Linked DNA regions of Tunturibacter psychrotolerans. The main gene of each other region encodes a partner of the protein of the gene in region 2 in a complex. Links are inferred from orthologs where the notes say so. Each region holds a gene or a part of one and is shown on either strand. Other genes may lie near its edges.

Region 1 (6,983 bases), 770 kb from region 2 along the record:
TATTTTATCTGTTCACCCTGCATCACCGAATCGCAGCACTCGAATGCCGTCGCTCTCTGCCCCACGAATACGCCAGCCGAGCCACCACGCCAGATACCAGATACGCCATCGCGATAATAATCAGCATGTATTGGTGATACAGCACAATCGACGCACCTACTACCGCTATAACCGCAAACAGCCTGTAGGGGTGTCGTGCTCCAACCGTAATCTCCTTCGCGCTCCAGAAGCGCCAGTTGCTCACCATTAGAAAGCTGGTAAACAACAACAGGCAAAGCCACACCACTGAAACCCACGGGTTGTCGATTGGCGATCCACGCTGAAAGTGAACCACCGAACTGATCACGCCCGCACCCGCCGGTATCGGCATCCCTACAAAATACTTCTTGCCCGGACGACCCGGATTGCGCGGCTGCGGATTGATGCTGATATTAAATCGAGCCAACCGGCTGGCGCCGCAGATCAAAAAAATAAAGCAGACAAACACCCCGATATGGACTATCTGCTGCCGCGCCTCCGGATGCGCCATCGACGGCAACATGCGGAAGCCCCAAATGTAAGCCAGTAAACTCGGCGCAACGCCAAACGTAATCACGTCCGCAAGTGAATCGAGTTCCCTACCAAAGTCACTCGTCGTATTCGTCATTCTTGCGATGATTCCGTCCAGCCCATCAAACAGCACCGCAATTCCTAGGGCCAGTGCAGCTCGGTCAAAGTAACTCTGGTCCGCCATCGACCCTTGAATACTCTGTGTAATCGCGTAGTATCCCGCAGCCATGTTGCCCGCCGTGAACAGGGACGGCAGCACATACATCCCGCGACTGGGCTGACGCCTCATCTTACCGTCAGTGCCTATCTGTGCATCCTCCATCAAGCCACCACTGCCGATGCTTCATTGAGCGCCTGCTCTGGAAGCACAGCCAGTACAGTCGATCCGCCCTTTACGCGAGCCCCCGTCTTCACCTTCAGGTTCGCAGCAGCAGGAATCAGAACATCTACCCTCGACCCAAATTTGATGAGGCCGATTCTCTGTCCGCGCTCCACCCGGTCACCCACCTTCAGATTGCAAACGATGCGTCGCGCCAGTAGCCCCGCAATCTGTTTAAAGCTGACCTCGTAACCGCCGGCGTCGATCGTGATCAAAGTCTGCTCGTTATTGAGCACCGACTCCGGCTTCATCGCATTCATAAATTCGCCTTTGCGAAACTCGCACACCTTCACTACACCGCCCACAGGCGAGCGGTTCACATGCACGTCAAAGACATTCAGAAAGATGCTAAGCCGTAACCGGCTTCCACTAATCGTCTCGATCCACTCAGCTTCCGTAACCACGCCATCGCCGGGAGACACAATCTGTCCCGGCGCCTGAGGAATCGTCCTGTTCGGATCACGAAAAAACCACAAAAAGAAAGCCGCCAGCACCACCGGCAACGCCACCAGCGCAATCGGCATATTCAAATACCAGAGCACTGCCGCAACCAACCCAAGCCCTAAGGCATAGAAGAAACCGTCTCGCACCATAAGTGACTCGATTATAAGGCCACGTACACCTCGGACTTGGGCGCGACTTCGCCCCAGCCGATCGCCACCGTGCCCTCGAAGCCTTGTCTCTTGGACCTTAGGATGCTACTCCCAGCCGCCGAAGCCGCTCGATCTCATCCTTCAGTCTGAGCTTCAACTTCTTCAAACGTACCTCTTCCAGTTGTTCGGAATCCGTCAGAAACAACTTGGATCGCAACGTATCCAGCCTGCGATCATACAGGCTATGTTCTTGCATCAATTGTTGAATGGAAGGAAACGACGCAGGGTGGGGCAGCTCGGTGAACTTGCCAGTTTGCACGTGAGAATACCTCCAGCACAGACAACAACGCACTGATGGCCGACAAACTATCACAGCGCAATCAACACGGGCAATGTGGATTACGCACCTTCCGCTAACTTCAACTGCATCAGCAACGCGTCGTCGTCGGGATCTCGATAGTATCCAGCACGTTCACCGACGGCAACGAAGCCCAACCCTCTGTAAAGCGCAATCGCCCCCGCACTCCCAGACCTAACCTCGAGTTCCATCTCCGTCGCGCCCCGCTCCACACACCAGCGAATGACCGCTTCGCAAAGCATCCTGCCAACCCCACTTCGCCTCGTCGACACGCCCACCGCAACGCTTTCAAGCTCCCCCAAATTCACAACCTCTGAAACCAGAACCTTCCCCACGGCGAACCCCAGCAACCCCGCCTCGTCCTCCGCAACGAAGAGGCGCCTCCTCACCGCACCATCAGCAAGTCCGCCCGAATCCACAATTGCTGCATACTCCGCCGCAGCCCAATGCGGAGCCTCCGCAGTCTCCTCTTCGAGCCGCATCACCCCCACAAGATCCGCAGCGACACCCTCCCGGACTCGATAATCAACAACACTCATCGAGCCGATCTCGGCACGGCAGGCTTTGCAAAAATCTCAGCATCCGTCCGCCGCAGATAATTCGCATCCAGCGTAGCCGCATCGTCGAACTCCCCCGATACAACCCGCTCCACCGCAAACGGCAAAGCATCCCCAGCCAATGGCTCCTCCACTAGCCTCAACCGCAACTCCACCAAACTCTCTTCTACCTTCGCCTCACACACCACCACCAACCCACCCGATGCCGCAACCATCACATCCTGCGCGCACATCAAGGCCTCCCGCACGCAGCTTCGCCCGACATATTCGCCGTAATAAAACTCACCGCGCCCCGCATCGAGCACCGTGTGCACCTTCTCACCGCCGTCATCGACGGAGCCGGCAAGCAACGCCAGACGCGACACCGCGATCAGCGGCACACCACCCGCCTCACTCAACCCCTTGGCTGCGCTCACGCCTACTCTTACACCAGTAAAAGATCCAGGTCCATGCACCACCACCACGGCCGTCAGTTCACTCAGCTTCCATCCACTTGCCCGCATCAGACGACGCACTGCCGGCACCAGCCGCTCCGACGAAGTTCTCCCCGGCAACATCTCAGTCGCAACAATCGTCTGTGCCGCGCCTGCGTCTCCCAGCGCGACGCTCCCCTCCGCACCAGCCGTATGAATCATTAAAAACCGCATCATTCCGCACCCTGATGCGGCTCAGCATCTCCCACAATCTCCAACAGCACGCCTCCTGTACTCGCCGGATGCACAAAGAAATACCGGTGTCCGCCTGCCCCCACCCTCACCGCATCGCTTGCCAACCTCACTCCCTGTTTGGTCAGCCGTTCAAACATCGCGTCAATCCCATCCACATGCACAGCAACGTGATGCAGCCCCTCACCGCGCTTCGCTAGAAATCTTCCAATCGTAGAGTCTTCCTCCGTCGCCTCCAGCAGCTCAATCCGGCTTTCGCCAAGCGGCAGCATCGCCGTCTTTACCTGTTCATGCTCCACAGTCTCCTCGTGACTCACCGCTAACCCCAACGCTTCATAAAATCCACGCGCCCCCGCAATACTCTTCACCGCAACACCCAGATGATCCAGCCGCAGTCCACGCTGCCGCACAGCACTCAGCCCCGCAGCGCCGTCAATCCTCACCTTTCGCGCTACTTTCTCCAGCGCGCGTTGCTTCACCTTCTCCATCAACTCCTGCACACCTTCCCCTGTCGTCGCAACGGTCCGCACAACCGGTGGCACCCAACCATCTGGGCCCAACGCTAAACCCTGCATAGCAACAATCTCCTGTTCCACCAGTTCGGCGCCCCCACGATCGCTCTTATTGACGACGAACACATCCGCCACCTCCATCACCCCGGCCTTCAGACTTTGCACCTCATCGCCCATCCCGGGAACCAACACCAGCACAGTCACATCCGCAAGCCCGATCACATCTACTTCATCCTGGCCCACCCCCACCGTCTCAATCAGAATCGTCTCCCGCCCCGCCGCCTCCATCACCACGCAGACATCCGCAGTAGCGCGAGTCACACCACCCATCGCACCCCGAGAAGCCATGCTGCGGATAAACACCCCATCATCCCCGGCAAAACCCTGCATCCGAATCCTGTCCCCCAGCAGTGCGCCCCCCGTAAACGGGCTTGAGGGATCGACCGCCACCACCCCAACACTCTGCCCCTGCTGCCTCAGCCATCTCACCATCTGGTCTACCAGCGTGCTCTTACCTGCCCCCGGCGGTCCCGTCACTCCCACTCGTAGCGAGTTCCCCGCAAACCCACGGCAAGCCTCAATCAACGCTGCCGCCGCCGCGCCGCCACCCTCCACGATCGACAACGCCCGAGCGAGAGCGCGCACATCCCCCGACCGCAGCCGCGACACCATACTCACGACACTTGTCCCGTCCGTATTAAAAACCTCATCCACGTCAGCGATGATACCGTGCTCTTGGCTCGCCTATCACGGGCTGCGCCAAGCGCAGATCTTCTGAATTCACCCATTATCATGGCTTCGGCAGTTAGCAAGATATTTGTAACCGGGAATGATCGGGAAATTGGCTAGGATGTCGCTTGACACCGAGTGCCCAATACGGACTATCCTCTTCCTCAACACCCCTTGCACCGAATCTGCCGCAGCAGGACCAGTCCGGGGCACACGTCAGACCAACATTTACGCTGGAGTTGCAACTAATGTCGATCAATACTGCCAGCCTGCCTGACTCGGGCTTCTCCGCCACCACCCCGGAAAAATCAAACATCCGCTGGGTCGTCTGCGGTCTTCTGTTCCTCGCCACCACCATCAACTACATGGACCGCTCGGTCTTCTCCCTCATCGAGCCGCTCCTCCACCTCGATTTCATGGGCTGGATTCCGGGCGTGGACGCCGCCCACCAGACCGCCTACAACCTCAACTTCGGCCGCGTACTCATCTGCTTCCAGATCGCCTACGGCATCGGCTTCCTCTTCGCTGGCCGCATCATCGACAAGCTTGGCACCAAAACCGGCTACGCCCTCGCCATCCTGGTCTGGGGTTGCGCCTCGATCAGCCACTCTGTCGTCACCAGCGTCGCAGGGTTTTGCATTGCCCGCATCTTTCTCGGCCTCGGCGAGTCCGGCAACTTCCCCGCCGCCATCAAAGCCACCACCGAGTGGTTCCCCTCCGAAGAGCGCGCTCTCGCCACCGGGCTCTTCAACTCCGGCACCAACGCTTCCGCGTTTATCGCGCCCGTCCTCATCGCAGCCGTCGCCGCCCGTTGGGGCTGGCACGCCGCCTTCATCTGCACAGGTTCTATGGGACTCGTTTGGGCGATCCTATGGGTCATCTTCCCGTACAACAAACTCCGCCGTGGCGCTACCCAGACCCAGGCCAACCTTGCTCCCGTCACCCAGGGCGGTTCGATCTATCCCATCCTTCTCCGCCACCGTGGCTTCTGGGCCTTCTGCATTGCTAAAGGCATCACCGATCCTATCTGGTGGTTCTATCTCTTTTATCTCCCTAAGTTTCTCAACGACAACTACGGCCTCAATCTAAGTCATGTCAAATATCCGCTGATTGTCATCTACGCTGCAGCGAGCGTTGGTTCCATCGCCGGCGGCTGGCTCTCCGGCTTCCGCATGAAACACGGCCACAGCGTCAACTCCGGGCGCAAATTCGCTCTTCTTATCTGCGCAATCTGCGTCCTTCCCATCATGCTGGTTCCGCATATGCACACTCTCTTCCCCGATAATGCATGGCCGGCCATCGGCCTCTTTTGCCTCGCCACCGCCGCTCACCAGGGCTGGTCCGCCAACCTCTTCTCCACGCCAACCGACATGTTCCCATCCACCAGCGTCAGCACCGTTGTAGGTATCGGCGGCGCGGCGGGCGCCCTCGGAGGCGCGTGCTTCACCTGGCTCGTCTCTCATTTCTTCTCCCTCCACCCTTTGCTCATCTTCACGATGGCGGGCCTCGCCTACGTGACCGCTCTCCTCATCTTCCAAGTACTCATACCCCGTCTCGGCGCCCGGCAGACCATCTAACTCTCGCCTTACCCACGACCTGACGAATGTTGCTCAAATTGGACCATTCGCGCGTCCGGCTCCGTCGCCTCTCCCAAAACACGCGCCTTTATCGCCGTGTTACCCTTCATCAAATCCCGCTCAAGGAGCAGCACGCAGCGTGAAAAAAGAGGCAAAAGAGCAGTTCGACGAGGTCTCTGGACATAGCCAGCTCACCATGCACGTCGTCGAGCACATTCGCTCTCTCATCAGCTCAGGCGAGGTTCGGCCCGGCGACCGCCTCCCTCCCGAACGCGATCTCGCTCGTCAGCTTAAGATCAGCCGCTCCAGCCTCCGCTCCGGCATTGGATTTCTTGCCGCCATGGGGGTCCTGAAGAGCCGCCACGGCGCCGGTACCTTCGTCGCCTCTGGGCCGCCATCGTTCGACTCCAGCTCCTTCTCCGTCCTCGGAGCTCTGCACGGGTTTCATCCATGGCAGATGTTTGAAGCCCGCATCGTCATTGAGTCCAACGTTGCCGCACTCGCCGCCGAGCGCGCCACCGACGAGCACATCGCCGAGTTGGCCGAAGAAGTGGCTGAGATGTACGCCTCCCTCGAAGACCCGCAGCAGTACCTGATCCACGACGTTCGATTCCATCGCACTATCGCCAAAGCCTCCGGCAACCCCATCCTGGGCGCGCTGATGGAGACCCTCACCGCCAGTCTCTATCAGCTTCGCAGCAAGACCATACAAAACGCCGTCGATCTCAAAGAATCCTCCGAAATGCATCGCGAGATCTACCGCGCCATCCGCTCTCACAACCCCCAGCAGGCCCGTCGCGCCATGGAGCAGCACCTGAACCTCGCCCGGCTCGCCCAGGCCTCCGAAACCGAACATGTTGAGCCTCCCGTTGAGGAAGTTCCGGCTCCTCTGGCCGACGTAATCCTTCCGGATCGATAGACTTTTCAGGACTTTTTTAGTTTCGTGGTGGAACAGCGTTTTTGCAGGGAGTTTTTGGCAAAAAGTGTGTTTGGACGTGGTTTTTTGCCGGTGTGGGTGTGGTGATTTGCGTGGTAAACGTGGTGTTTTAGCACCTACTTTTTTG
Region 2 (7,568 bases):
ACTGCTGCGGACGGCTTGATGCCGGACGATGGCATCACGATGTCGAGATATTTTTCGAAGCCGAGGTCGGAGGCGAAGCCGGTTTCGTTGACGACGTAGTCTGCGAGGCGGAGGCCCATCTGCTGGGAAAGGACGGAGCTGGTGCCGTGGGCGATGTTGGCGAAGGGGCCGCAGTGGACTAACGCGGGCGTGCCTTCGGTGGTCTGGACGAGATTCGGCAGGATGGCTTCGCTGAGGAGAGCCATCATGGGGCCGGTGGCCTTGAGGTCTTCCGCAAGTACGGGTTTGCCTGCACGGGTCTGGCCGATGACGATGCGGGCGAGACGCTTGCGAAGATCTTCGCGGCTGTCGGCGAGCGTCATGATGGCCATGATCTCGCTCGCGGCGGTTATGAGGAAGCCGGTGTGGCGATTGGCTCCGTCGCGTTTCCCCCCGGCCTGCACGATGATGTGGCGAAGGGCACGGTCGTTCATGTCGAGCGTGCGAGGCCAGGTGATGGCATGGGGGTCTAGATCGAGTGGATTGCCGTGGAAGAGATGTGAGTCGATGAGCGCTGCCAGGAGGTTGTGCGCGGAGGTGATGGCGTGGAAGTCGCCATGGAAGTGGAGGTTGATCTTTTCAGCTGGCTCAACCTGCGAACGACCGCCGCCGGCTGCGCCGCCCTTCATGCCGAAGACGGGGCCGAGAGAGGGCTCGCGAGAGGTGATGATGGCTTTCTTGCCGATTTTTTCGAGGCCCTGCACGAGACCGATGGAGGTGACGGTCTTGCCTTCGCCAGAGAGAGTGGGCGTGGTGGCGGTGACGAGGATGAGCTTGCCGCGTACGGGGAAGGCGGGGTCGTCGAGGAGATCGAGTGTGAGCTTGGCGCCGTAGCGTCCGAGGCGTTCCACGTACTTTTCGGGCAGGTTGAGTTTTTCGACGATGGCTTCGATCGGAAGAAGATCTTTGGTCATGGGCCTCAGCGGTGGTGAAGGTTAGAGGAAGCTATGGGGCCGCGGTGCCCATGGGGAGCGGGTAGAGCGGCGCAGCTTCGGCGCGACCGAAGCGGACTGTAGTTTTGGTGATGCGATTGAGCGTGTCAATGTTGTTCGAAGAAAAGTACCAGACCAGAAGATGACTGTTCCAGTTGGTGGAGATACCCATGGTGTAGAGCGGCTGCGGGGCAGTGGGAGTTGCGGGGTCTGCGGGTTGCGGGGATTGCGCCGGACCTTGCGCTGCGGCCATGTGAACCTTCTGCCAGCCGACGTTGTACCACGAAGGCTGCGCGATGGACTTCATGCCGGGCACCTTGATGACGATCTCGGCTAAGTCGGAAAGGAGCGTGGTGCTGCTGTTCTCGTGCTCGGCGTTGAGACAGTCGATATCGAGTTCGGCGAGCAGAATGGATGCTGTGATGGCAGGTGTGACGGTGACGTGGGTGCTGCCTTCTGCGGTGGGTTGAGTTTCCGCGGTTTGCGCTGGGCCTGATTGCGGGAGTTCGAGCAGGAGAGCGGGACGCAGGCAGTGAGTCTCGGCAGCGAGCTTGGGGTTGTCGACGTTGAAGAGGGTGAGGTGACCGTCGTGAAGGACTTTTTCTGGGTCCGCCTTGGCGAGGTCGGAGGGGTAGAAGAGGCGGAGTTTGAGGGCTTCGCTCTCCCACCCGGTGGTATCGGGAGCGGGCGTTTGCGCGGCTGCGGTGAGGGATAGGGCCGCAAGGACGAACGTTGCGACGAGAGTGCGGGGTGCGAAGGTCATCGATTCCACTCCGGCGCGCTTATTTTCTCTTCCAGCGGACGCCATCTTTTGAGTCTTCGATTAGGATGCCCTTTTGAAGCAGGTCGTTGCGGATGGCGTCGGCGCGGGCAAAGTTGCGGGTCTTTTTGGCTTGAGTGCGCTCGGCGACGAGGGCGTCGATGTCGGCGTCGGAGAAGGAGAGTGTGGCCACGAGTTCGGGCGCGGCTTCGTCGAGGCGGCCTTCGGCTTCGGCCCAGGCGAGCGCGGCGCGAGTGATGGCTGCGTCCTTGTCTTCGAGGACAGCGAAGACTCCGTCGAAGAGCTCGAGTACGCTGAGGATCTCCGTCACGTTTTCGCTGCGTAGCATTCCGGTGTCGGCTGCGGTGTTGGCGGCGCGAACGAGATCGAAGATGGCGGCGCGGGCTTCTGCTGTATTGAGGTCGTTTGCGAGTGCGATGGTGTACGCCATCCTCGCCTCACCTGTGAGCAGCGAGAGAGCCTGATCGCGTCCTTGCAGGAAGCCGCCCTTCAACATGCGCTGGTGGAAGGTGCGCAGGCGATCGATGGCGTTGGTCGATTCGATCAGACTGTCGAAGGTGAAGTTCATCTGGTGTCGGTAGGGCACGGAGATGAGCAGGAAGCGGATCGCGGAGGCGCGGTAGCCCTTGAGAAGCAGATCGCGGAGAGTGTAGAAGTTTCCCTCGGACTTCGACATCTTCTTGCCTTCGACAAGCAGGAAGCGGACGTGCATCCAGTGGCGGACGAAGGGTTTTCCGGAGGCCGATTCGGACTGGGCGATCTCGTTTTCGTGGTGCGGGAACATGAGGTCTTCGCCGCCGGCGTGGAGATCGATATCGTCGCCGAGGAACTTTGTCGCCATGGCAGAGCACTCGATGTGCCAGCCAGGGCGGCCGGTGCCCAGAGCGGTTTCCCAGGATTGCTCACCGGGTTTTACGGCCTTCCAGAGGGCGAAGTCGCGGGCGGCGTCTTTCTCGTATTCGTCGATGTCGACGCGGGCTCCGTCTTCAATGCCGTCAAAGTCTTTTTTGGAGAGTTTGCCGTACTCGGGGAAGCGAGCGATGCGGAAGTACCAGGAGCCGTCTTCGGCCTTGTAGGCGATGTCCTTGGCGGCAAGCTGCTCGATGAGCGAGACCATGTCGGGAATACAGGCGGTGGCGTGGGAGATGTACTCGGGGCGCTCGATGGCGAGGGCGTCGAGGTCCTCGAAGAAGGCACGCTCGAACTTTTCTGTGTACTGAGCGATGGGGACGCCGGCAGCGCCAGCGTTGCGGATGATCTTGTCGTCGACGTCGGTGATGTTCATGACGTGCTGGACGGGGATGCCCTGCTGGCGGATGACGCGGCGGAGCACGTCGACGTGGAGGAAGGTGCGGAAGTTGCCGATGTGGCCGTAGTCGTAGACGGTGGGGCCGCAGCAGTACATTCGCAGAGATTTCTGGTCGACGGGGGCGAGTGTTTCAATCTTTCCGCCGAGTGTGTTGAAGAGTTCGATGGTTGCCACGTGCTCACTGTTCCTGCCGCAGCCGGCGCGTGGCGCGGTGCAGACTGCTCTCGCTTGAGGTTCCTTGATGATTTTAGCTGATCTCTCGGGGCAAATTGCGCGTAGTGCGGTTACTGCTGGCCCAGCCGGAGCTGGGGGGTGGCTCCGAGGTCTTCCGAGGCGAAGTTTTGGGCGATGAGCTTGGGCCATGCGGCGGCGGCGATCATGGCGGCGTTGTCAGTGGAAAGCGCGAGCGAGGGGAAGGCGATGGGGAGGTTGCGGCGGTCGGCTTCGGCCTGGAGGCGCCGGCGTAACTCAGTGTTAGCGGCGACTCCGCCGGAGACGACGATGCTGTGCGCGCCGAAGGCTTCGGCGGCGGCGAAGGTCTGGCGTTGAAGATTGCCGACGACGGCGTACTGGAAGGAAGCAATCAGGTCGAGGGTCTGCTGATCGCAGAGTTTAGTTACGGCTTCGGACTTGGGCGTAAGGGTGGGATCGGCGGCGAGTGCGGCGCGACGGGACTCGATAGTGTCGCGCATGTTGTGAGTTTCGACGTAGCGGAGAACCGCAGTTTTGATGCCGCTGAAGGAGAAGTCGAAGTGCGGGCCTTCGGTGTTTGCGGGGGCTTTCTTGTTGGTGATACCGGGCCGTGGAGCGCGATGTTTTATTTCGGCGAAGGTGAAGGGGACGGCGCGGGGATTGCCGTGGGGGGCAAGCGCGTCGATCCAGGGCCCGCCTGGGTAGCCGAGGCCGAGCAGTTTGGCGACCTTGTCGTACGCCTCGCCGGCGGCGTCGTCGACGGTGCGACCTACGTTGCGGTAGGTCCAGGTTTCGCTTCCTTGCTGGTGAGTTGCTAGATAGAGGTGGGTGTGGCCGCCTGAGACGACGAGCGCGAGAAGAGGGAGTTCTAGAGGGGATTCCGAGCGCTCTCGCGTCTCCATGAGGACGGCGTGGATGTGGCCTTCGAGGTGGTTGACGGAGATGAGGGGTTTATCGAGGCCGAGCGTGAGGGCCTTTGCGTAGGTGATGCCGACGAGGAGCGCGCCGGCGAGACCTGGGCCTTCGGTGACGGCTACGGCGTCGAGATCGGCGAAGGTTACGTTAGCGCGAGACATTGCCTCGCGCACAACGGGGACGATGTTGCGGAGGTGTTCGCGGGAGGCGAGTTCGGGGACGACACCGCCGTAGTTGGCGTGGAGCGACATCTGCGAGGCGACGACGTTGGAGAGGGCTTCGCTGCCGGCGCGGACGACGGCGGCTGCGGTCTCGTCACAGGAGCTCTCGATGCCCAGGATCAGGCCGGTCTTTGAGCCACTCTGGCGGCTTTCGGGCATCTCTCTATCATAGGGGAAGGCATGAGGGATCCGTGGAAGGACAATTCGAGGTACAGGGCAGCGCGAGAGATCGTGGTGGCGCTGCGTGCCGCGGGGCATAAGGCTTACTTCGCGGGTGGATGCGTGCGCGATCTGCTGCTGGGGATGGAGGCCAAGGACTTCGATGTGGCTACGAGCGCAACACCTGATATAGCGATGGGGATGTTCACGAAGACGTACTCGGTGGGGGCGCACTTTGGCGTGGTGCTGGTTTGTACGCCGGGGGAAGACGGCTCTGAGATTGCCACGGAGGTAGCTACGTTTCGGCATGACGGGGCGTACAGCGACGGGAGAAGGCCGGACGCGGTGCGGTTTTCAACCGATCCACGCGAAGATGTGCAGCGGCGCGACTTCACGATCAATGGCATGCTGTTCGATCCGCTGGCGGACTCACATGAGGCGGCGATTCTGGACTTTGTTGGCGGACGTGAAGATCTGACGAATCACCTGGTGCGGACGATCGGCGTCGCGAAGGATCGTTTTTCCGAAGACAAGCTGCGAATGCTGCGGGCTGTGCGGTTTGCGTCACGGCTGGAGTTTGAAATTGAGGCTCAAACCGCGGAGGCGATCAACGAGCTTGCGGGGGAGATTACGCAGGTTAGCCTTGAACGGATTTGCGATGAGTTGACGTTGATGTTGACGGAAGGGCATGCGCGGCGCGCGTTCGAAATGTTGTGTGAGCTGGGATTGTTGCAGCATATTTTGCCCGAGGCCGTGAAGATGCGCGGCGTGGAGCAGCCGCCGCAGTTTCATCCGGAGGGCGATGTTTGGGTCCACACGATGCTGCTGCTGGAGAAGCTGAAGCCGGGCGCTTCGGTCGCACTGGCCTGGGGAGCGCTGCTGCATGACATTGGAAAGCCGGCTACGTTTCGGCCACCTGATCCGAAGAAGGCGGGAGATCGAATTCGCTTTGATGGGCACGTGGAGGTTGGAGTACGCATGGCGGAGACGATTCTTGGACGGCTGCGTTTTTCGAATGAGGAGGCCGAACAGATCATTGCGCTGGTCAAGAACCATATGCGCTTCGGGGACATTCTGCAGATGAGAGAGTCGACGCTGAAGCGGTTTCTGCGGCTGCCGAAGTTTGACGAACATCTTGCGCTCCACTGGATGGATTGCATGTCGGCGCATGGGGATTTGAAGCTGTACGAGTTTGCGAAGGAGCGATATGAGGCAGCGCCAGTGGAGGAGATTCGGCCGAAGTTGCTGGTGACGGGCCGGGATCTAATAGCAGCGGGATATCGCCCGAGTCCACAGTTCAAAGAGATGCTGGAGGCAGCCGAGGACGCTCAGCTTGAGGGCGTGGCCACTACGACCGAAGAGGGTCTGGCCGTCGTGAGGGCACGGTGGGGAGAGCCGCACGACGGCTAGTGTGTCGATCGTGAAGAAGTTGTGAGAGCCGAAGACTTCCAGGCCTCCGCGGGGACGAGTTAAGGCCTCAACCGGGACAATTTGGATGCGGCAGAACAGCTTGCCGGATGCATTTTTGTAACGAATTTGTCATCGCGAATTCGGGTGTAGTGTTGAAAGAGACGGAGTGGTCAGACAGAGAATTGCCTGCTATTCTGCATTGCATCTAGAGGGCTTATGGCTACTACGAAATCGCTGCTGAATACGCCTGCCGAGTTCACTCCGAATACACAGTTGACTATTGATGGGCTGCAGGTGCCAGGCCACTCCGGCGAACTGTTGATCGACCTGCTGAACCGGCGTACCGCGGTGGATGCGCAGAAGCCTGTGCCGCAGGTTTGCTATGTGAAGCAGATGGGCCCCATCGAAAGCTGCGACACCTGCCTGGTGAAGGTGAACGGCGAGTTGGCGCGGGCATGTTCGACAAGAGTCTCTGGGGGGATGAAGGTAGAGACCGTTGGCGAAGCGGTTGATATTGCGCAGCGTGAGGCGTTCGATCGCATCCTCGAGAACCATATGCTGTACTGCACGGTGTGCGACAACAACAACCAGAACTGCACGATCCACAACACGACGGCAGTCCTCGATGTGAAGCACCAGCACCGCGAGTACAGGCGGAAGCCGTATGAGAAGGACATGTCGAATCCGTTCTATCGCTATGATCCGGACCAGTGCATTCTGTGTGGCCGGTGCGTAGAGTCATGCCAGAACGTGCAGGTGAATGAGACGCTGTCGATTGATTGGGAGAGTGATCATCCTCGCGTGCTGTGGGATGGCGGAATGCAGATTGAAGGTTCGAGCTGCGTCTCATGCGGGCACTGCGTCACGGTCTGTCCGTGCAATGCGCTGATGGAGAAGTCGATGCTGGGTGAGGCGGGCTATATGACCGACCTGCCGGCTGCAACACTGAACAATATGATCGACGTAGTGAAGGGCGTTGAGCCGCCGATTGGGTATGGCCCGATTCTTTCGCTCTCTGAGATGGAGTCGGAGATGCGCAACGAGCGGACGAAGCGCACCAAAACGGTCTGTACTTATTGCGCGGTGGGATGCAGCTTCGAGGTGTGGACCAAGGATCGCCATATTTTGAAGGTCGAACCGTGGCATGGGCCTGCGAATGGAATCTCTACCTGCGTGAAGGGCAAATTCGCATGGGGGCACATTAATTCGGACGACAGGTTGGTCAAGCCGCTGTTGCGCGATGGCGAAGGCTTTCGCGAGATTGAATGGAAGGAAGCGCTCGACATCATCGAGCACACCTTCAAACGCATCAAGAACGATCACGGGCCGGATGCGCTGGGGTTTATTGCCTCTTCGAAGTGCACCAATGAAGAGAGCTTCGTCATGCAGAAGCTGGCGCGTGCGGTGATCGGGACCAACAATGTCGATAACTGCGCTCGCTACTGCCAGAATCCGGCGACGATGGGTTTGCAGCGCACTGTCGGCTACGGTGGCGACTCGGGATCGATTGCGGATATCGAGAAGGCTGGGCTGGTGCTGATCGTGGGCGCGAATCCTGCGGAGAACCATCCTGTGCTTTGCACGCGGGTCAAGCGTTCGCACAAGCATCG

What was found. Proteins that work in one complex are often made in the same cells at the same time.
Region 1: the proteins of tsaD (region 2) and tsaB are in contact, whole or in part, in a solved structure (PDB 4WQ4), measured with the Escherichia coli proteins. The link is inferred for Tunturibacter psychrotolerans from one-to-one orthologs.

The regions. Positions count from the first base shown.
Region 1 is NZ_CP132942.1:4,719,295-4,726,277, forward strand. Bases 1,251-4,250 are described here. They hold tsaB (tRNA (adenosine(37)-N6)-threonylcarbamoyltransferase complex dimerization subunit type 1 TsaB), read right to left. Parts: upstream 3,087-4,250; coding sequence 2,415-3,086; downstream 1,251-2,414. Other genes in these bases: RBB77_RS19850 (phosphatidylserine decarboxylase), read right to left, coding at 1,251-1,521; RBB77_RS19855 (DUF465 domain-containing protein), read right to left, coding at 1,619-1,840; RBB77_RS19860 (GNAT family N-acetyltransferase), read right to left, coding at 1,921-2,418; meaB (methylmalonyl Co-A mutase-associated GTPase MeaB), read right to left, coding at 3,083-4,250. Also shown: pssA (CDP-diacylglycerol--serine O-phosphatidyltransferase), read right to left, coding at 23-871; more of RBB77_RS19850, read right to left, coding at 871-1,250; more of meaB, read right to left, coding at 4,251-4,285; RBB77_RS19875 (MFS transporter), read left to right, coding at 4,591-5,919; RBB77_RS19880 (FadR/GntR family transcriptional regulator), read left to right, coding at 6,059-6,838. UniProt on the Escherichia coli protein: Required for the formation of a threonylcarbamoyl group on adenosine at position 37 (t(6)A37) in tRNAs that read codons beginning with adenine.
Region 2 is NZ_CP132942.1:5,490,932-5,498,499, forward strand. What follows is about bases 2,448-5,400. They hold tsaD (tRNA (adenosine(37)-N6)-threonylcarbamoyltransferase complex transferase subunit TsaD), read right to left. Parts: upstream 4,549-5,400; coding sequence 3,346-4,548; downstream 2,448-3,345. Other genes in these bases: cysS (cysteine--tRNA ligase), read right to left, coding at 2,448-3,235; RBB77_RS23055 (CCA tRNA nucleotidyltransferase), read left to right, coding at 4,570-5,400. In the rest of the region: RBB77_RS23035 (formate--tetrahydrofolate ligase), read right to left, coding at 1-953; RBB77_RS23040 (hypothetical protein), read right to left, coding at 985-1,734; more of cysS, read right to left, coding at 1,754-2,447; more of RBB77_RS23055, read left to right, coding at 5,401-5,958; fdhF (formate dehydrogenase subunit alpha), read left to right, coding at 6,175-7,568.